DNA from 2 places in the Arthrobacter sp. 05T410 genome. Region 2 is predicted to be linked to the other one. Evidence: riboswitches for the same ligand, from Rfam matches in the RefSeq annotation. Region 2 holds a riboswitch; the other holds the start of a gene.
What was found. A riboswitch is a leader RNA that binds a small molecule or an ion and turns the genes downstream of it on or off. The one in region 2 is predicted to bind glycine.
Positions count from the first base shown of each region.

Region 1: it holds a riboswitch for glycine, as region 2 does, so the genes downstream of both, gcvP (aminomethyl-transferring glycine dehydrogenase) here and gcvP (aminomethyl-transferring glycine dehydrogenase) in region 2, are expected to answer to the same signal.

Region 1 is NZ_JBFTLP010000030.1:29,345-39,507, forward strand. It holds gene AC1DFR_RS20990 (helix-turn-helix domain-containing protein) at 1-581, opposite strand, end outside; gene AC1DFR_RS20995 (TIGR04255 family protein) at 578-1,384, opposite strand; gene AC1DFR_RS21000 (KAP family P-loop NTPase fold protein) at 1,866-3,716, shown strand; partial or broken gene AC1DFR_RS21005 (protein kinase family protein) at 3,955-4,419, opposite strand; gene AC1DFR_RS21010 (hypothetical protein) at 4,430-5,389, opposite strand; glycine riboswitch at 5,694-5,791, shown strand; glycine riboswitch at 5,793-5,900, shown strand; gene gcvP (aminomethyl-transferring glycine dehydrogenase) at 5,953-8,799, shown strand; gene gcvT (glycine cleavage system aminomethyltransferase GcvT) at 8,810-9,946, shown strand; gene gcvH (glycine cleavage system protein GcvH) at 10,004-10,163, shown strand, end outside.
Region 2 is NZ_JBFTLP010000016.1:2,530-12,692, forward strand. It holds gene gcvT (glycine cleavage system aminomethyltransferase GcvT) at 1-374, opposite strand, end outside; gene gcvP (aminomethyl-transferring glycine dehydrogenase) at 387-3,308, opposite strand; glycine riboswitch at 3,348-3,462, opposite strand; glycine riboswitch at 3,464-3,562, opposite strand; gene AC1DFR_RS16730 (TetR/AcrR family transcriptional regulator) at 3,831-4,370, opposite strand; gene AC1DFR_RS16735 (MFS transporter) at 4,438-6,024, shown strand; gene AC1DFR_RS16740 (Dps family protein) at 6,161-6,640, opposite strand; gene AC1DFR_RS16745 (sigma-70 family RNA polymerase sigma factor) at 6,807-7,625, opposite strand; gene flgN (flagellar export chaperone FlgN) at 7,870-8,385, shown strand; gene AC1DFR_RS16755 (carbon storage regulator) at 8,400-8,648, opposite strand; gene AC1DFR_RS16760 (hypothetical protein) at 8,658-9,992, opposite strand; gene AC1DFR_RS16765 (flagellar biosynthesis protein FlhA) at 9,970-10,163, opposite strand, start outside.

The sequences.
Region 1 (10,163 bases), on a different contig from region 2:
TGCAGAATTTCCGAATGCGGGTGCCGAGATTTGAGCTTTTCAAAGATGCTGGGTCCTTCAGGGGGAGTGGCAAGAATAAGTGAACGACGTTCTGCCGGGTTGCCGCTAGGGAGTCGGCTGATTACGTCGTGCATTTCACTCAATTGTTCCTCGTTGAGGGCATTCATGCGTCCTCCGCTGGCCCAGTGGTGAACGGCTCTCCGAGAGACGCCGAAGAGGCGCGCAAGTTGTTCCCAAGTGAGACCGGAATCCGCGTGGAGTCTGCGCACTGACTCCGCAGTGCTAGGCCGCTGAGGCTGGTCTGGCGCTGCATCCGCAACAGTTGAGAAAGTGATTGAAGAGGCCAGCGCCGAAATGTCGGAGTAGAGGCGAGTTGATGCCTCATTGTTTAGCCAAGTTCCAGTGAAGCCTTCGCAGATGATTTGGGAATCGAGCACAGGTGTTGCTGGGACACCCGTGGTCGTCATCATGAGGGCTAGCAAGCCGACACCAAGGTTCTGCACCGGCCGGTTGGGTTCAGACCAAGTCTTGTCATTCCGGTGCTGAGTGGAGCTGTCGGGAATCACCAATTGAGTCGTCATTTGTGGCCTCCAAAATGATTCAAGAATTCAGGCTTGACCGCCCACCTGAAATACGCATAAGCCAGTGACGCCAATTCTGTTGCCTTTGCCATGCTGTGAGTCGGATCTAAGGAGATTCTCGCCTCGGAAGATGCATCGAGATCTAGCAACCAGCTCTTCGCATCAATCGGAGGTATGACAGGATCAATGGTGGCCCCCTTAGGTAGCTGGGCTGACCGTACTCGCAGGTGGGATTCGTCTACTTTGTACACCGCTTCCGTCAAGGTGTGTACCATCTCAACTGATTTGCCAAAATCGGAGGAGCCGAGGGCCGGAATTTCAACTAGGTCGTTGAGTCGCTCAAAGTCTTCCGCTTTCGAAATGCGATTGGTGTAACGGAAGCCAATTCGTTCCACAACAGGAATCTCCACTATAGACAGAAGTGTCTTCAGGGCAGCCTCCATCCGTGTGAAGAAGTCGTTTCGATTAGTGTAATTCTTAGTCTGGAGCGTCATGAAACGCTGTGAAACTAGAATGCTCCAGTCCCCATCCGCACTCGTCCACTCGTAAATATCATCACCCTGGGACTGGGATATGCCTTGCGGAGAAAGCTGGTACTGAACTTCTTTGTGTTGGTTATTTATCGGGTAATCGTGGGCGATTGCGCGACCGAAGGAATTTGCAATACTGCTGATGTCACCTGTCATCGTTGTTATTTGGGGCCAGCGGATCTGGCTAATAACAAGAATTAGGGGCGCTGCCGCCAATTGAGTCTCCTCCACGGGTTCTCCTGTGAAGGGATTATTAGAGAGGTAGTCCGCCATGCTTCACACTGTACTTCACATGGCACTCAGACATGCCGGTAGTTTCAACGTTGTTATGTGAGGTGGGTCACAGTATCTTTGTGGGCTCACGACCACATTTGGGACGCAGCCCAGCTTCCTGGGAGGATGCCATCGGCACCGTCCGTTTGACCACGACCCATGAATGGCTCTTAGGCCTGAAGTCACTCCCGCGCCCGAGCGGACGTTCCATCTGGTCGGTAGTCAAGTTAGGAAGCATTCCGGCGTGCTCCAGGATGACGTTCGCGGTCTGCCCGGCGACATAGGCAAATCCCTCATGGAACCATGGGTACAGCACCGCAAACCTGCATAGCCGACACAAGCAAACTAATCTCTGGGGCAGCCTAACTGGTCCATCAGTCCGTTGACTGTCCCACGTACGGGTGGCGAGATTCCAATTGGCCAAGCGTTCCGTCCAACATTAGAGTCTCGAGTTGTGAACCCCAACCGGACTGAAAATACCATGCTGCACGGACCATACGGCTACGTTGACCTTCCGGTCGTTCCCTCGGAGGGGCGGGATCGACTCAATGTCGAGGCGTACTACGCGGGCCTTGCCTCGTTCATCGCCGAATGCCAGACGCCGATGACAATCGCGGTCCAAGGAGACTGGGGAAGCGGCAAATCGACCGCACTTAACTTCGTACAGTCGTTGCTGCCGGACTCGGTAGAAGTGATTGAATTCAACACGTGGTTATACTCCCAATTTGATCTAGGTGAGTCCCTCGTTTTCTCTATGGCCCACGAGATCATTCGCCCGATATCCAAGGGCTCAAGCACCGCGAAGAAGCTTATGCGGTTCGTCGCGACCATGGGCGCAGGTGTCCTCAAGGGCGGTGCAGACGTAGTCGGCGCTGCCACCGGCACGGCGCCCCTGGCATCCGCTGTGGTTGAGTCGTTGAAGAACGCGACCTACTCCGAAGAGGCACCTAACGCCATTGCCGAACTCAAGCTAATGCGCCAGCAGTTCGCTACCTCAGTGCACGAATACTGCAACGAGCACAACATCGACCGGATCGCGATCTTTATTGACGACCTGGATCGGGTGGACCCGGGTCGAGCCATTGAGATCCTCGAGAGCCTCAAACTGTTCTTCGAGGTTAAACAGTGTGTATTCGTCCTAGCGCTCGATTTCGACGTAGTGGTGCGGGGGGTGGGCATTCGGTACGGAAGCGAGTTCAAGACGAAAAAGGCTCGCCAGTACTTCGACAAGATCATCCAGGTGCCGTTCTCGATGCCAGTGGCTTCCTTCGAAGTCGACGAGATTCTGAGAGAAGCACTCGACCGCTCCGGCGTAATCGGACGCGACGGTGCGGACGACTTCGACAAGTACCTTAAAGTCGTTCGGGAGTCGGTAGGCACAAACCCTCGATCCATTAAGCGTCTGCTCAACTCTTTCGAATTGCTGCAACTGATTCTCTCTTCGCAAGGCACGCCGCTATTCGACGCAGAGACGAGACTGCCCCTCATCGTCTTCGCGCTGCTGTGCGCGCAGGCAGCATATCCCGAGCTGCACCGACAAGTGATCGAGGAGCGCGGGGCGGAGGACGACCTAGACGAAGTTCTCTCTGGCGGAGTGGGAGATGACGATGCCATCGCGCTTGCGAAGGCCTTCGACCTCGAGATGACCGATGTGCGCGCGTTCCGCCGATTCCGAGAGCATCTGGGGGTGCTGTCAAGCGACAAGGACGGTCAACTCGATCTTGCGGTTTTGCGTCGGGCGATAGCGCTCTCCCAGGTGACGTCTGTCGGCAGTGCCCGAAGCAACGAGACACAGGACGAAGGGAAGTCAATCGGCGTTCCGGAAGTGGTCGAGTCCGTGCGGGCGAACAGCAGCGAGCGTACAGCAGAGCTACTAAGTGCCCTGGCTGACGGTCTCGCCTCCCGCCTCGGCCGTCGAGAGTTCAGCATGATCGCCCAGAACTCGGCGAAGGTGATCACGTTATATACCTCGAAGGATGCCGACCACGTTTTGAAGCTAGGTCCGCGGGCCCGGCCAAGGTTTGCCGCCATCGGATACAGCCGCAAGGGGCTGAACATCACCTTTGGGCGTGCTGTCAGCGACGCGGAGCACCCAAGTAGGCCTTTTGGTGAGGAATGGGACGACCTTGTCGCCGAGCTCGAGCAAATATTCCCTGACGATGGCGGGCCGACGGGAGCCATGTTACGCATCCGCTCGACTGGATACCCGCTGTTCCTAGACGGCATAACTGAGAAGGATGGGATCGATGAGCTCTGCGATCTCCTGATAAAGGTGTACGACGTTGTCCTGAACTACCGTGCCAAGCGGGAGCGGTTGTCACTGGAGGGATGAAGGCGTTCAGACCATCAGATGCGCAACACTTCTGGTGCTTAGTGGATGCACTTGTTGAAGTTGCAGAAGCCGCATGCACCAGCCTGAACCACCGGCAAGAGGCCTGCACCGTCCGCTGCAGCCATGAAGTTGGATGAGCAGATCCCCGAGCGGGTCTTCGCCTTCGAGGCGGCCCGGGAAGACGGGGAGGTACATGCCCTTGACGCCAAACGCGCGAACGCGTGGCCCGAGCGGGCGCTCAAACGAGCGGCCAGGGGTAGCGCATGCCGGTGCGGTCAACCGGCAGGACCCGTGCGTGCAGCAGGCGCTGGACGCGGCGCTGCAGGGCGGTGACCTCGTCGTCGTCGAGGAGCTCGGCCACCTCGGGAGGAGCGGCCTCGGCGAGCGGGGCGATGTCCTCGAGCAAGGCATCGGGGATGGGTTCGCCGGCGAAGTCCCAGATCACGGTGCGGAGTTTGAAAGCGGCGGAGAAGCAGAGTCCGTGGTCGATGCCCCAGACCCGTCCGTCGTCGCCGCGCAGCACGAGCCCGCTCTTGCGGTCGGTGTTGTTGGCGACGTAGTCGAACAGGGTCATTCGCGCCAGGTCGCGGTGGGTCTCTGGGGCGTCCTCGAACAGCGTGAAGTAGTGCTCGCGGAAGTCGCACTCGATGAACCACTGCAGCGACCCGACCCCCAGCGGGGCTTCCTCGCGGATCACGGTCGGCGCCCCGATTTTACGTGGACGGGAAGGTGGGCGCGTCCGGTCGCCGGCGAGCGGCAATGGATTTGGCACCCAGCCCCGCCGATGCGATGACCAGGGCCAGCAAGATTTTGGGAGCTGCTCCGCCCTCGGGTCCAAGTGTTGCCGCCAAGATTTGCCGACTCATCAACAGCATCTCCTGCAGATCGCCAGCCAGTACACGGGTTCCCAGGACGTAGTCGACGGAGATGAACAGGGCGGGAACCACCCACAACAGGGCAAGATTCACGACCCACACCGCGGTCCGCCGCGCAGGACGAAGGCCGCACCATGCCAGGGCGCATCCAACGAGGATGGCGGGAATCCAGTGAGCGATTGACGGCACTGCGACGGGGACGTTGATGTGCCCAACAAAGCCGACAACCCACTCCACCGTCCACGACGCGAACGGCACCGCCATGAGTCCGGCGCCCAATGCCGTCAGGCTCCGTGACCTTGAGCAGAGCATCAGGTGCGCCACGAGGGCCGCAGCGAGCGAGGCGGTCACGCCCGCGAGTAACCCGGCGAAGTAGAGGCTCGCCGTTGTTCCGCCCGTCAAGCCGCCGTCGAGCACTGTAAAGGACTGGGCGGCCGCCGTGAACTGAACCACAAGAACGCCGGCTGCCGCGCACCACGCCACCAGCCGCCGTCGGGCAGGAGACCAGATGCGCACCGCGAGTCCGGCCGCTGCACCTCCTACGGTGAGGAGGGCCACGATCGTGGTGAGTTCGTACTGGCTTAGCGGCAGTAACGACACAGGCATCTGGTCTGGAATGACCTCTGCGCCCCACAAGTTCTGCAACGGGAGCTGTGCGCCGGATACCAGCCAAGGGCCCAAGCCGAGCAATCCTGCCAGGATCCCGATCAGCCACCCCCAAGCGGCATCCCCGGCGGGAGTCCGGCTTGGTGGTCGGCTGGGAGCTGCCTGTTCCGTCGCTTGATCCGGAAGGCTCACGGAGGCTCCTTGCATATGGGCGCTCTGGGAGGGGCGCGCACGAGAAAGTAAGGTATCCCGTCCAGAATAATGCACCGAATGGATTAACCTCCTGGGTCCGATCCACGAGGTGGACGACGACCTCTGGGACCGCGTGTTCCGGATCAACGTCACGGCCCTCATGCGCCTCACCCACGCAAGCGGACGACGGCGAAGAGCTCCCGCCGTCGTCCGAGGGAACAGCGACTCAATTGAAATAAATTTTGCATCCTGCCCGGGAACCGGATAAATTGTGAGCTGTGTCACCGACCAGTGGCACAGCTTATGATCTGCGGCGGGAGAGTCCTGCCGGTACGTTCAGCAGGCGCCGTAGGAGCAAATCCTCCCCAGGAATCTCTCAGGCCCACGTACCGCCGCGGCAAGGCAACTCTGGAAAGCAGTCCGGGCAATCGGGCTCACCGACGGTGCAAGTGGCGCGCTGCTATCAGCAGGGCAAAACGGAAACTCTCAGGTCCAATACAGAGCGGGGAGGAACCCGAATCATCGTGGCGTCTTGATGCCACCTGAATTATGGAGTTCCTCTCATGACGGTTCAATCGTCCCCGTCCACCTTCGCAGACCGCCACATCGGCGCCCGCCGCCAGGCCGACATCGACACCATGCTCAAGGCCGTCGGCTACGACAGCGTTGATGGCCTCGTTGACAACGCGGTCCCCGATTCCATCCGCCAGGAAAAGCCCCTCACCCTGGACAGCGCCCTCAGCGAAGTCCAGGTGCTGGCCGAACTGCGCAAGCTCGCCTCCAAGAACAAGACGGCCGTGCAGATGATCGGCCAGGGCTACTACGACACCGTCACCCCGCCGGTGATCCGCCGCAACATCCTCGAAGCCCCCGCCTGGTACACCGCCTACACCCCGTACCAGCCGGAAATCTCCCAGGGACGCCTCGAGGCGCTGCTGAACTTCCAGACCATGGTCCAGGACCTCACCGCACTCCCGGTCGCCAATGCGTCCCTCCTGGACGAGGCCACCGCGGTTGCCGAGGCCGTGCTTCTCATGCGCCGCGCCAACAAAAACAAGTCCGCTGCCGGGGCCAAGACCGTCCTCGACGCCGACTGCCTCCCGCAGACCATTGCCATCGTCAGGGGCCGAGCGGAGGCGCTGGGCTTCGAGGTGCAGGTCGCTGACCTCTCCGCCGGTCTGCCCGACGGCGACATCAACGGTCTCGTCCTCCAGCAGCCGGGCGTCTCCGGCCGGGTGTGGGACCAGTCCGGCGTGATCGCGGAGGCCAAAGAACGCGGCGCACTGGTCACCGTGGCGGCGGATCTGCTTGCCCTGACCCTGATCACCCCTCCGGGCGAGCAGGGGGCGGACATCGCCGTCGGCTCCACCCAGCGCCTGGGCGTGCCGCTGTTCTTCGGCGGCCCGCACGCCGCGTACATGGCGGTGCGCGAGGGCATGGAACGCACGCTCCCCGGCCGCATCGTCGGCGTCTCCAAAGACAACGCCGGCGTCCCGGCGTACCGCCTGGCCCTGCAGACCCGCGAGCAGCACATCCGCCGCGAGAAGGCCACGTCCAACATCTGCACCGCGCAGGCACTGCTGGCCATCGTGTCCTCGTTCTACGCCGTCTACCACGGCCCGGACGGACTGAAGGCGATCGCCGAGACCGTCCACAACAACACCCGCGCCCTCGCCGCCACGCTGAAGATCGCCGGCCGGGAACTGGCGAGCGAGTCCTTCTTCGACACCCTCACGGTCCGCGTCCCCGGCAAGGCCGCCAAGGTCATCGCCGCCGCCGAGGCCCGGGGCATCAACCTGCGGCTCATCGACGCGGACACAGTTAGCGTGTCCGTCGATGAAACCACGACGCCGGAGGTCCTCTCCGCGGTCGTCGTCGCCTTTGGCGCCGGTCCGGTGGTGGAGGCCAAGGGCTTCGAGCTGCCCGGGAGGGTGCTGCGCACCTCCGACTTCCTGCAGCATCCGGTCTTCAACACGCACCGCTCCGAAACCCAGCTGCTGCGCTACATCCGCAAGCTCTCGGACCGCGACCTCGCCCTGGACCGCACCATGATCCCGCTGGGCTCCTGCACCATGAAGCTGAACGCCACGGCCGAGATGGAAGCGATCTCCTGGCCAGAGTTCGCCTCCATCCACCCTTTCGCGCCGGACTCCCAGACCGAGGGCTGGCGGGAACTCGTCAGCGGCCTCGAAGCTGACCTCGCCGAAATCACGGGCTATGACCAGGTCTCCATCCAGCCGAACGCCGGCTCCCAGGGCGAGCTCGCCGGCCTGCTGGCCATCCGCGGCTACCACCACTCCCGCGGGGAGGCCCAGCGCAACGTCTGCCTGATCCCGGCCTCCGCGCACGGCACCAACGCCGCCTCCGCCGTGCTGGCCGGCATGAAGGTGGTCGTCGTGGCCACAGCCTCGGACGGCACGATCGACCACGCGGATCTTCAGGCGAAGATCGAGGCCAACAAGGACGCCCTGTCCTGCATCATGATCACCTACCCGTCCACCCACGGGGTGTACGACGCCGACGTCCGCGAGGTCTGCGACGCGATCCACGCCGTCGGCGGCCAGGTCTACGTCGACGGCGCCAACCTCAACGCCCTCGTCGGGCTGGCCCAGCCGGGCAAGTTTGGCGGCGACGTTTCGCACCTGAACCTGCACAAGACCTTCTGCATCCCTCACGGCGGCGGCGGACCGGGCGTTGGCCCGGTTGCTGCAAAGGCCCACCTGGCGCCGTTCATGCCGGGGGACGCGAACAAGGTCGAACCGGGAAAGGGAGTTGCCATCTCCGCTTCGCGTTACGGATCCGCCGGTGTCCTGCCGATCTCCTGGGCGTACGTGAAGTTGATGGGCGGCCAGGGCCTCACCGAGGCCACCAAGTCCGCGCTGCTCGCGGCGAACTACATCGCATCCCGGCTGGATGAGCACTTCCCGGTGCTCTACACGGGGGAGAGCGGCCTGGTGGCCCACGAGTGCATCCTGGATTTGCGTGAACTGACCGCCAGGACCGGCGTCACCGCCGAGGACGTGGCCAAGCGCCTCATCGACTTCGGCTTCCACGCCCCCACACTGTCCTTCCCCGTGGCGGGCACCCTCATGGTGGAGCCCACCGAGTCCGAGGACCTTGCGGAGATCGATCGCTTCATCGAGGCGATGATCACCATCCGCCAGGAGATCGACCAGGTCTCCAACGGCGATTTCACGGTGGAGAACTCCCCGCTGCGCAACGCACCCCACACGGCAGCCGCCGTCGTCAGCACCGACTGGACCCGCGAGTACCCGCGTGAGCAGGCCGCATTCCCCGTCCACACACTCAGGCAGGACAAGTACTTCCCGCCGGTCGGACGCATCGACGGCGCCGCCGGAGACCGCAACCTGGTCTGCTCCTGCCCGCCGCTTTCCGAATTCGAAAACTAAGGATTTTCTGATGAGTGAGAACTACACCGCTCTCTACGAGCAGCACAAAAAGGCCGGCGCCTCCTTCACGGACTTCGGCGGCTGGCAGATGCCGCTGAAGTACAGCTCCGAACTCGCCGAGCACCACGCCGTCCGCAACGCCGCGGGCCTGTTCGACCTCTCCCACATGGGCGAAGTCTGGGTCACCGGCCCGGACGCCGCGGCGTTCCTCGACTACGCCCTGGCCGGGAAGCTGTCGGCCGTGGCCGTCGGCAAGGCGAAGTACTCGCTGATCTGCCAGGAAGACGGCGGCATCATCGATGACCTCATCTCCTACCGCCGCGGTGAGGACAAGTACCTGGTGGTCCCCAACGCAGGCAACGCCAACGTCGTGGCCGCGGCACTGGCCGAAAGGGCCGGTTCTGCCCAAGAAGGCGGGTTCGACGTGACGGTGGAAGACGTTTCCGCCGAGATCTCGCTGATCGCCGTCCAGGGCCCGAACGCCGAAGCCATCCTGCTGACGCTGGTCCCGGCCGAGCAGCATGTCCTGGTCACCGAGCTGAAGTACTACGCTGCGGTTGAGGTTCAGATCTACGGACAAGATCTGCTCCTCGCCCGCACCGGTTACACCGGCGAGGACGGCTTCGAGATCTACATCTCGAACGAGGATGCGGCAGGTCTCTGGGAAGCACTGCTGGAAACCGGTGCCAGCCACGGGCTCATCCCGGCCGGCCTGGCCTGCCGTGACTCGCTGCGTTTGGAAGCCGGCATGCCGCTCTATGGCAACGAACTCTCCCGCGAAGGCAACCCATACGCAGCAGGCCTGGGCCCGGTCGTCTCGCTCGCCAAGGAGTCGGACTTCGTCGGCAAGGCCGCCCTGAGCGAGCTCAAGGCAGCCGGCGCAGGCTCCACGACCGGCCGCAAACTCGTCGGGCTCAAGGGCCTCGGACGCCGTGCCGCCCGCAGCCACTACCCGGTCCTCAAGGACGGCAACGTCGTCGGCGAAGTGACCTCCGGACAGCCCAGCCCCACCCTCGGCTACCCGGTCGCGATGGCCTACGTCGACATCGAACACGCCGCACCGGGCACAGCCCTGGACATTGACCTCCGCGGCAAGACGGAGCCTTTCGAAGTCGTCGCACTGTCGTTCTACAAGCGCCAAAAGTAGCCGGCCGCCGCTGGCTGAGCCTGCCGAAACCACATACGAACTTAAGGATTGAGATAAATGAGCAAAGTTGTAGCCGAACTGAAGTACTCCGCTGAACACGAGTGGGTTGCTGCCGACGGATCTGGCCCTGCAGGAATTGGGATTTCGGCCGTGGCCGCCGACGCCCTGGGCGACATCGTCTACGTGGACCTGCCCGAGGTCGGTTCCGCGGTGACCG
Region 2 (10,163 bases):
AGGGCCGCGGCGACGACCTTCGCGTTGCCCGCATTGGGGACCACAAGGAATTTCTGGTCGCCGCGGCGGTAGGTGATGAGGTCGTCGATGATGCCGCCGTCCTCGTTGCAGATCAGCGAGTACTTGGCCTTGCCAATGGCCATCGCCGAGATCTTGCCCACGAGGGCGTAGTCCAGGAAGGCTGCGGCGTCGGGGCCGGTGACCCAGACTTCGCCCATGTGGGAGAGGTCGAACAGGCCCGCGGACTTGCGGACGGCGTGGTGCTCGGCTAGTTCCGAGCTGTACTTCAGCGGCATCTGCCAGCCGCCGAAGTCCGTGAAGGAGGCGCCGAGCTTCTTGTGCTCTTCGTACAGGGCCGTGTAGTTCTCAGTCATCGTTGGCTGTCCTTAGCTGTCAGAGTCGGAGTTGGCGGAGTCGTCGGAGTGGACTGCTGTGTCTTCTTCGAAGGCCTCGAGGGGCGGGCACGAGCAGATCAGGTTGCGGTCCCCGGCTGCGCCGTCGATGCGGCCGACGGGCGGGAAGTACTTGTCCTGCTTGAGCGTGTGGACCGGGAAGACGGCCTGCTCACGCGGGTACTCGCGGGTCCAGTCGGTGCTGATCACGGCAGCGGCGGTGTGCGGGGCGTTGCGCAGCGGGCTGTGCTCCACCGTGAAATCGCCGTTGGCCACCTGGTCGATCTCGGCGCGGATGGCGACCATGGCCGTGATGAAGCGGTCGATCTCGCCCAGGTCCTCGGACTCGGTGGGCTCCACCATCAGGGTGCCGGCCACCGGGAACGCCAGGGTGGGGGCGTGGAAGCCGTAGTCGATCAGGCGCTTGGCCACGTCCTCGGCGGTCACGCCGGTCTTGGCCGTGAGTTCGCGCAGGTCCAGGATGCACTCGTGGGCCACCAGGCCGCCTTCGCCGGTGTAGAGCACCGGGAAGGAGTCGTTGAGGCGGGCCGCGATGTAGTTCGCCGCGAGCAGCGCGGACTTGGTCGCCTCGGTGAGGCCGCGGCCGCCCATCAGCTTCACGTAGGCCCAGGAGATCGGCAGCACGCCGGCCGAGCCGTAGCGGGAGGCGGAGATCGGGGTGCCGTCGGCGCCGTTGGCGGGATCAACAGCGTTGCCCGGCATGAACGGGGCCAGGTGCGCCTTGGCCGCGACCGGGCCGACGCCCGGTCCGCCGCCGCCGTGCGGGATGCAGAAAGTCTTGTGCAGGTTCAGATGCGAGACGTCGCCGCCGAACATGCCGGGCTGGGCCAGCCCGACGAGGGCGTTGAGGTTGGCGCCGTCGATGTAGACCTGGCCGCCGGCGGCGTGGACCGCGTCGCAGACCTCGCGGACATCGGCGTCGTACACCCCGTGCGTGGACGGGTAGGTGATCATGATGCAGGACAGCGCATCCTTGTGCAGCTCGATCTTGGCGGTCAGGTCCGCGTGATCGATCGTGCCGTCCGAAGCCGTGGCCACGACCACGACCTTCATGCCGGCCAACACGGCCGAGGCCGCGTTCGTGCCGTGCGCGGAGGCCGGGATCAGGCAGATGTTGCGCTGGGCATCACCGCGGGAGAGGTGGTAGCCGCGGATCGCCAGCAGCCCGGCGAGCTCGCCCTGGGAACCGGCGTTGGGCTGGATCGAGACCTGGTCGTAGCCGGTGATCTCGGTCAACTGGCCTTCGAGGTCCTCGATCAGTTCACGCCAGCCGGCGGTCTGGGATTCCGGGGCGAACGGGTGGATGGAGGCGAACTCGGGCCACGAGATGGCCTCCATCTCGGCGGTGGCGTTCAGCTTCATGGTGCAGGAGCCCAGCGGGATCATGGTCCGGTCCAGGGCAAGGTCGCGGTCCGAGAGGCGGCGGATGTAGCGCAGCAGCTGGGTCTCGGAACGGTGCGTGTTGAACACCGGGTGCTGCAGGTAGTCGGAGGTGCGCTCGACGGCGGGGTCCAGGCCGAACGCAGTGTCCGTGCCTGCAGCCGCGGCAGTCACGGACGCGCCGAATGCGGCAATGACGTCGGCGACGACGGCCACCGTCGTGGCCTCGTCGGCGGAGATGCCGACGGTGTCGGCGTCGATGGCGCGCAGGTTGACGCCCTTGGCGTCGGCTGCCGCGATGATCTCAGCTGCCCGGCCCGGCACGGAGACGGTGATGGTGTCGAAGAAAGAGGTGTGCAGCACGTCCAGACCGGCGGCCTTCAGGGAGGCGGCGATGGTCTTCGCGTGGACGTGTACCGCCTGGGCGATTGCCTTCAGCCCGTCCGGGCCGTGGTAGACGGCGTAGAAGGAAGCCACGATGGCCAGCAGGGCCTGGGCGGTGCAGATGTTGGAGGTGGCCTTCTCGCGGCGGATATGCTGCTCGCGGGTCTGCAGGGCCAGGCGGTAGGCGGGAACGCCGGCGTTGTCCTTGGAGACACCCACGAGGCGGCCGGGCATGGAGCGCTCGAGCCCCTTCTGGACGGCCATGTAGGCGGCGTGCGGTCCGCCGAAGAACAGCGGCACGCCGAAGCGCTGGGCGGATCCGACGGCGATGTCAGCGCCCTGCTCGCCCGGGGACGTGATCAGGGTCAGGGAGAGGAGATCTGCCGCGACGGTGACGAGGGCGCCGCGTTCCTTGGCGTCGGCGATCACGGCGGTGTGGTCGAACACGCGGCCGGAGACGCCCGGCTGCTGCAGGACGACGCCGTTGATGACCCCGTCGGGCAGGCCCTTGGAGAGGTCGGCGACCTCGACCTCGAAGCCGAGGGCCTCGGCACGGCCCTTGACGATCGCGATGGTCTGGGGAAGGCAGTCGGCGTCGAGGACGGTCTTGCCGTCGTGCGCCGTCTTGTTCTTATTCGCGCGGCGCATCATCAGCACGGCCTCGGCCACGGCGGTGGCTTCATCCAGCAGGGAGGCGTTGGCGATCGGCAGGCCGACGAGGTCCTGGACCATGGTCTGGAAGTTCAGCAGCGCCTCAAGCCGGCCCTGCGAGATCTCCGGCTGGTAGGGCGTGTACGCGGTGTACCAGGCCGGGGCTTCGAGGATGTTGCGGCGGATCACCGGCGGGGTGAGCGTGTCGTAGTAGCCCTGCCCGATCATCTGCACGGCGGTCTTGTTCTTCGACGCCAGCTTGCGCAGCTCGGCGAGGACTTCGACCTCGCTCAGGGCCGCGGCGAGCGCGAGGTCGGCGTCCTGGCGGATGTCCTTCGGAACGGCGGTGTCCACCAGGGCGTCGACGGTGTCGTAGCCGACAGCCTTCAGCATGGCGTCGACGTCGGCCTGGCGGCGCGCGCCGATATGCCGGTCAACGAAGGACGTGGAGGCTGGGGTAACAGTCACAAGGAACTCCATAACTCAGGCGGCGCAGGGTACGCCACATTGATTCGGGTTCCTCCCCGCTCTGTATTGGACCTGAGAGTTTCCGCGCAGCCCGCGTTTCAGGGCTCCGCTTGCACCGTCGGTGAGCACAGCATGTCCGGGACACGCCTGCTACTTTCCAGAGATGCCTTGCCGCGGCGGTACATGGGCCTGAGAGATTCCTGGGGAGGGTTTGCTCCTACGGCGCCTGCTTGTACCTACTTGCAGGACTCTCCCGCCGCAGATCAAAGGCGTATTTAATTAGGCGTTCAATCGGGGGTGACTACAGTCACAGCTCTCATTGTCCTATGCCGGGCGCGCGTCCGCAAACTCCCTCCCGGCGGCGGACCCAGGTTACGGGCCACGAGCCACCCGGTGGCGAATCCGGCGGCGCGAATTCGCCGGAAACGCCCGGAGTCGCCGCAACTTTCCGGCGTACTCGAACGCTTCCGGCGAATTCGGCGGGGAGTAGGGGGTCGGCGGGGAGTAGGGGGTCGGAGGGGGTGGGTGTGGGCTTCAGCCGCGCAGGCGCTCGACGGCGGCCAGGAGGCTCTGGACGTCCGCCTCGACTTCCGGCGGCGGCCCGCCGGGACCCCGCGCCAGCATGGCGTTGAAGTACAGCCCGTCCCCCATGCACAGGACGGCCTTCGCCATGGCGGGCCCGACGTCGGCCGCCAGCAGTTCCAGCCAGCTCGCCTGGCCGGCGGCGAAGCGGCGGAGCGTTTCCCCGTGCGCCACCTCGGCGAGCCGCGTGGCCGCCACGAAGACCCGGTCCATGGGCGTGTCCGCCCACACCGAGGACTTGATGAAGTACGCCGCCGCCCCTTCCGGGGCTGCCGCCATGGCCGCAACATCGGCAGCCAGGAGCCGGTCCAGCCGTTCCAGCAGGACCGCGATCATGGCCTCTTTGGTCGGAAAATGGTAGAGCAGGCCGCCCTTGGAGACGCCGGCCCGGCGCGCGACGGCGTCCAGCGTCGCGGCGCGTTCACCGACTTCGATGAGCAGGGATTCGAAGGCATCGAGGACGGCCTCGCGGGCGACGGGTTTCCTGGGCATGCCTCCCATCATGCCTGTCCGCGCGCGCATTTCTTAACTGTACCGTCCAGACGGTACAGTTATCCTTATGAGCATTCCATCGATCACCGTAGCCACCAGCACTCCTGCGGCCACCGGGCCCCGGGCACCGTGGCGTGACTGGGTGGCGCTGGCCCTGCTGATGTTCCCCGTCCTGCTCGTGGCCGTGGACAACACCGCGCTCACGTTCGCCCTGCCGGCCATCGCCAGCAGCCTGACCGCCTCCGGCGTCGAACTGCTCTGGATCGTCGATGCCTATCCCCTGGTCCTGGCCGGACTCCTGGTCGCGATGGGTTCCCTGGGCGACAGGATCGGCCGGCGCCGGCTGCTGTTCGTGGGCAGCGCGGGCTTTGCCGCGGTGTCGGCCGTGACGGCGTTCGCGCCGAGTGCGGAATGGCTGATCGCCGGCCGCGCCGGGCTTGGCCTTTTCGGCGCCATGCTGATGCCGTCCACGCTGTCGCTGATCCGGAACATCTTTCCGCAGCCCAACCGGCGCAGGCTGGCGGTGGCGGTCTGGGCCGCCGGCTTCTCCGGCGGCGCCGCCCTCGGCCCGATTGTCGGCGGCTGGCTGGTGGAACACTTCTGGTGGGGCGCCGTCCTGCTGGTCGCGGTGCCGATCATCCTGCCGCTGCTGCTGCTCGGGCCGGCCCTGATCCCGGAATCCCGCGATCCGAAGCCGGGCCGGGTGGACGTGCCCAGCATTGCCCTGTCCCTGCTGGTCATGGTGCCGGTGGTCTACGGGATCAAAGCCCTTGCCACCCACGGGCCGGCTCCCGAGGCCTTCGCGAGCATCGGAACCGGCCTGCTCATGGGCTATGTGTTCATCCGGCGGCAACGCGCGCTTGCCCGTATCCACAGGACAGACCACAGCACCGCGCCGATGCTCGACGTCAGCCTGTTTGGCAACCGGATCTTCAGTACGGCCATTGTGGCCAACGTCCTGGCACTGTTCTCCTTCAACGGCTTCATCCTCTTCCTGGCCCAGCACCTGCAGCTGCTGGAGGGCCAGTCCCCCTCGGCCTCCGGCGTCGCCATGGTCCCGGCCCTCATCGCCACGGTTGTAGCGGGGCTGCTCGTGGTCCCGCTGGTGCGCAAGGTGCGGCCCGGCTTTGTGGTGGCCGGCGGCCTGCTGCTGAGCGCGGCGGGCTATTTCGTGGTGGCATTCGGCGACCACAGCCAGGGCCCGTCGCTGCTCCTTGCCGCCCTGCTGGTGCTCTGCCTGGGGGTGGGCGCCGCGGAGACGATCTCCAATGACCTGATCCTGGGTGCGGCGCCCGCCGACAAGGCAGGGGCAGCCGCCGCTATCTCCGAGACGGGCTACGAAGTGGGGTCCCTGCTGGGTACGGCGATTCTCGGCTCAATCCTGACGGCCTCCTACCAGGGCAACCTCCGGCTTCCCGCGGGCGTGTCCGAACTCGCCCCGGCGGCGGCCACCAGCCAGGCCGGTGAAACCCTGGCCGGCGCTGTGGATCTGGCCCGGATGCTTCCGGCGCCCCTGGCCGAGGCGGTGACGGCGGCCGCGCGCACCGCCTTCGACTCGGGCGTGCACGTCACAGCGTCCATTGCACTGGTTCTGATGTCCGGGGCCTGCGTCCTGGCCGCCGTCGTCCTGCGGTCGGTGCCGAAGGCCCAATAGGGCTCAGCGGCCGCCGTCAGCGTCACGCCGTCGTCAGCGTCAAGGGGTTCCAGCCCTTAAACAGCAGCGTCCGGCGCCGGGTATCCTCCCGGCGCCGGACGCTGCTGTTTCTTGGGGGGCTGGTGGGAGCCGGTCCCTACTTGCTGTCCGGGGTGGTCACGCTGGCGGTGGCCCGCATGGTCTCGGCATTCACCATCCAGGCGTACTGCTCAAACTTGGCGATGAACTCGTGCAGCAGATCCGCGGTGGTGGGATCTTCCTCGTCCACTTCGTCATGGACCTTGCGCATCGTGCCGACGGCCGCCTCAAGCGCGGCGACAATCCGCTCGATGGCGTCCTTCGTGTTGATCAGGCCCTTCGGGAACTCGGCCAGTGCGGTGGACTTGGAAACCGTGGAGCTTCGGCCGTCCGGGAGGGCGTGGAGGGCACGCATGCGCTCGGCAAGGTCATCCGCGAATCCCCGGGCGGCGTCGATGATTTCATCCAGCTGGAGGTGAAGGTCCCTGAAGTTGGTCCCGACGATGTTCCAGTGTGCCTGCTTGCCCTGAACGTGGAGTTCGATCAGGTCCACCAGTACTGCCTGCAGGTTGGTCGTCAATGTGGGTGATGCTTTCATGAATCCTCCTCGATAGAACCGGTGCCGTGCGGGCCGCGCATGCCATTGCTGGCACCCCGGCCGATGCTTCCGACGCTACCGCAGCGCGGCGCCGGGCCGCGATGCTTCTGGGAGGAATTTCTCGGTCAGCTTACTAAGTCGGCTTACTAACCGTTTTTGGGGCGGTTTAGACGGCCTCGTTGAGGATGGGCCCACGCGGGAACACGGCCCGTGTGATGCCGCCGGAGGTGGATTCGGACAGCTGGGTGAGGTAGTCGTTGCGCCGCCTCGGGGTAATCCTGGACTGGGGCTGGAACGGCTGCTCGGGGTCGTCGGCGTAGTGGGCGCTCAGGCCGTCGCGCATGAGCCGGATGGCTTCCGAACGCTGCTGGGACACCGCTGCGTGCGTGGATCCGAGTTCCGCGGCCAGGTCTTTGACCGTGCGGTCTCCGAAATAGATCTCCTCCACCACGTAGCGCATCCGTTCCGGAAGGGATTTCACGGCGGCCCGAAGGTACTGGAGCCGTTCGTCCGCGAGCACGGAGTGTTCCGGGGTGAGGGTTTCGGCGGCCAGGGTGTCCACCACGGCCTCGTCGAGGGGCGTCAATGTGCGCGAGGCATCCGCGAGCGCGGCCTCCACAACGCTCTGCTGGACGCCCAGGGCAGAGGCGATCTCGTCCACTGTGGGGGTGCGGCCCAGGGCGGACGCCAGGGTTTCCTGCACGGACATGGTTTCCTTGATCCGGCGGCGGGCGGATCGGGTGGCCCAGTCGCTGGCCCGCATCTCGTCTGCGAAGGCGCCAAGGATACGCCGGCGCGCGAAAGCGCCGAACGGCACCCCGAGGCCTGGATCGAACGAATCGGCCGAGGTAATCAAGGCAATAGCGCCGGCTGACGCCAAGTCATCGCGAGAAAGGTGTGACGCCTTCGAGCACAAATCTGAGACGAGATACCCCACCAGCGGAAGGTGCTGCGTGACCATCTCGTTGCGTTCCACGCGATTCAATACTGTGTCCCCCCATGAGACCGGATCCGAAGGGTCCTCGACCCTTAAAACGCCGAGAGCCGCACCCAAAACCGACCGGTGCTCCCCCCATTGGAGTCAGCGTTCGCAAGCAGGGGCGCAGCACCCATGGAGGAAACCTATCACCTGTTCCAAGATCTGCGTGTACCCTCAGGGAAAAGCTGTGCGAAAAATGCGGTGACCGCCCCGAAGCTGTGATTCACGGGGCGGAAAGAGAATGGGGCACATGAGCGCAAGTGATCTCTCCGCGGCACTGTGGCAGGAGCGGCGGCAGCTGGAGCTACTCCTCTTCAGGCTGGAAACGCAGCGCCTGCACGTCGTGGCCGGGAATCTGGAATGGCTGAGCTTCATGGCCTCCGAGATTGAAACCGTGCTGGACCGCCTGCGCTTCGAAGCCCTGGCCCGGAGCGTCGAGTCTGCTGCCGTGGCGGCCCAATGGGGCCTGCCGGCACAGACCACGCTCGTCGAACTGATTGCGGCCGCTCCCGCCGGGCCCTGGCCCGAGATCCTGCGCGAGCATCTGGACGCCCTGCACGCACTCCTGGCCCGGCTGGGCGAGGCTTCCCGCGTGAATGAGGATGCGCTGCGGAGCCTCCCGATGCCGGGACGCGCCGGCCCGGCGGGCACGGCCGGGCTTCTGGACCAGCTGACCATGGGAGGAAACCTGGAGCGGTCCCTCGCCGTGGTCCGGCGTTCAGCCCAGCCGCTCCTGGCCCAGTATCTCGGCGGGGACCATGTCTGATCCGGCGCGGGTCCTCAGCCGTCGGCGGGAGTGGCGCGCGGCGGCATGAGGCCGCGCAGCGCCTCCTCGGCGTCCGGGCCCGCTTCCGCCGCCGCGAGGTTCGCCGCTGCGATGGCTTCGATGACTTCCCGGCGCTGGATCGGCACACCGCGGGGCGCCTCAATGCCTATCCGAACACCGTCGCCGCGGCCTTCCAGAACAGTGATGACGATGCCGTCGCCGATCATGATCTGTTCGCCCGGCTTGCGTGTAAGTACCAGCATCCTCTCAATCTACCCTTCAGTCCGGGGAGCATCGTACGATTCCCGCCGGTTCTGCCATGTCGGTTCGGGCCCGGCGGGGCGCCCGTCGATCCAGCCCACGGGCAGTCCCAGGCCATTGACGCTTTCAGGCGACCCGGTCTCCGAGGCGCCGACCACCGCCACCGCGGTCACGTTGAGCTGGGCGGACAGCACGCCGACCCAGCGCGCCGTGTCCTCGTGCTTGCGTCCGGCATCGACCACAACCCAGACCTGGTCGGCGGAGAGCGCCGCCACGGACGGCACCCGGGCCAGGGCGTTGCGGGCTTTGCCCAGTCCGAACGCCACCAGGACGGTGCGCTCCGTCACCACGGCATGGGCGCGCGCGGCCGTGGCACTTTGGCGTCCGTCGACGTGCAGGTGGCCATAGGCGGAGAGCTCACCGGCGGTGCGCACATCGGCACCTCCGGAGGCCATGGACATGGCCAGGGCGGTATCCATCGCGTCCTCCCCCAGCCCGATCAGGAGCACGAGATCGCCGACGCCGGTCAGCGGAGCCGGAGCCGGGGCACCCGCAGCGTTGCCCGGCGCGACGGCGGACGGGTGCGCAGGGCTCCCGACGGCGGCCGGGTGCGCGACGGCGGCCGGGTGCGCGGGGCTCCCGACGGCGGCGGCGCCGGCCGGGTGCGCAGGGCTCCCGACGGCGGCGTCCGGCGCTGCGGCGGGCGGATCTGTCGGGGTCCGGAGCCCGGTACCGAGCTGTTCCAGCAGCTCGGCGAAGTCCCGCGATTCGGTGGACACACCGGCAGGAGCGGGCCGGTGCAGGCTCAGCTCGGCGGCGTCCGCCTCCTCCAGGAGTGCGGCGATGGCGGCGCCCTGCAGGTGATGGGTCGGGGCGGCGGGCCGTGCCGGCCCTCCGGCCGGGCCCGCCTGCGCTGCGGTCCGGGCCGCCGGCGGGGCCGGTGCTGCCGCCGCGGCTCCGGCGTCGTACTTCCCGGCGGGGGTCCCGGCGCCCGGAACGGTGCCCGGAACAGTGCCCGGAACAGTGCCCGCGGAAGCCGCCCCGGCGGTGGTCTCCCCGGCGGTGGTCTCCCCGGCGGCGGTCTCCCCGGCGGGACCACCAGTCGCCGGGCCGGAATCGGCCCCGGCCAGGATGTCGGCGTCAGGCACCACCTCGCCGGTGACGACCTCGTGTTTGGACTGGAGCTCGATCATGGCCTCGTAGCGGTCCTGGGCGAAGAGGCCGGCGATTCCGGGGCTGCTGACGCGTTCGGCGGAAACGATCCGGGCCGCCGGACCGTACAGCTGTTCTGCCTTGCGGCGGATTTCCTCGAGCGAGGCTCCCTTAAGCCGATAGCGGTTCGGCATGGCGCACCACTCCTACTGTTTCGATCCGGACGTTGGCGGAGGTCACCTCGCGGTAGGACAACACGGGCACGGATCCCGGCTGCGCCCCGACGAGGCGGTAGATGGCGGGCCGGAGCGCGGGTGCACAGACAAGCACGGCCTGGCGGTTGGCGGCGGCCGCGGCGTCGACGG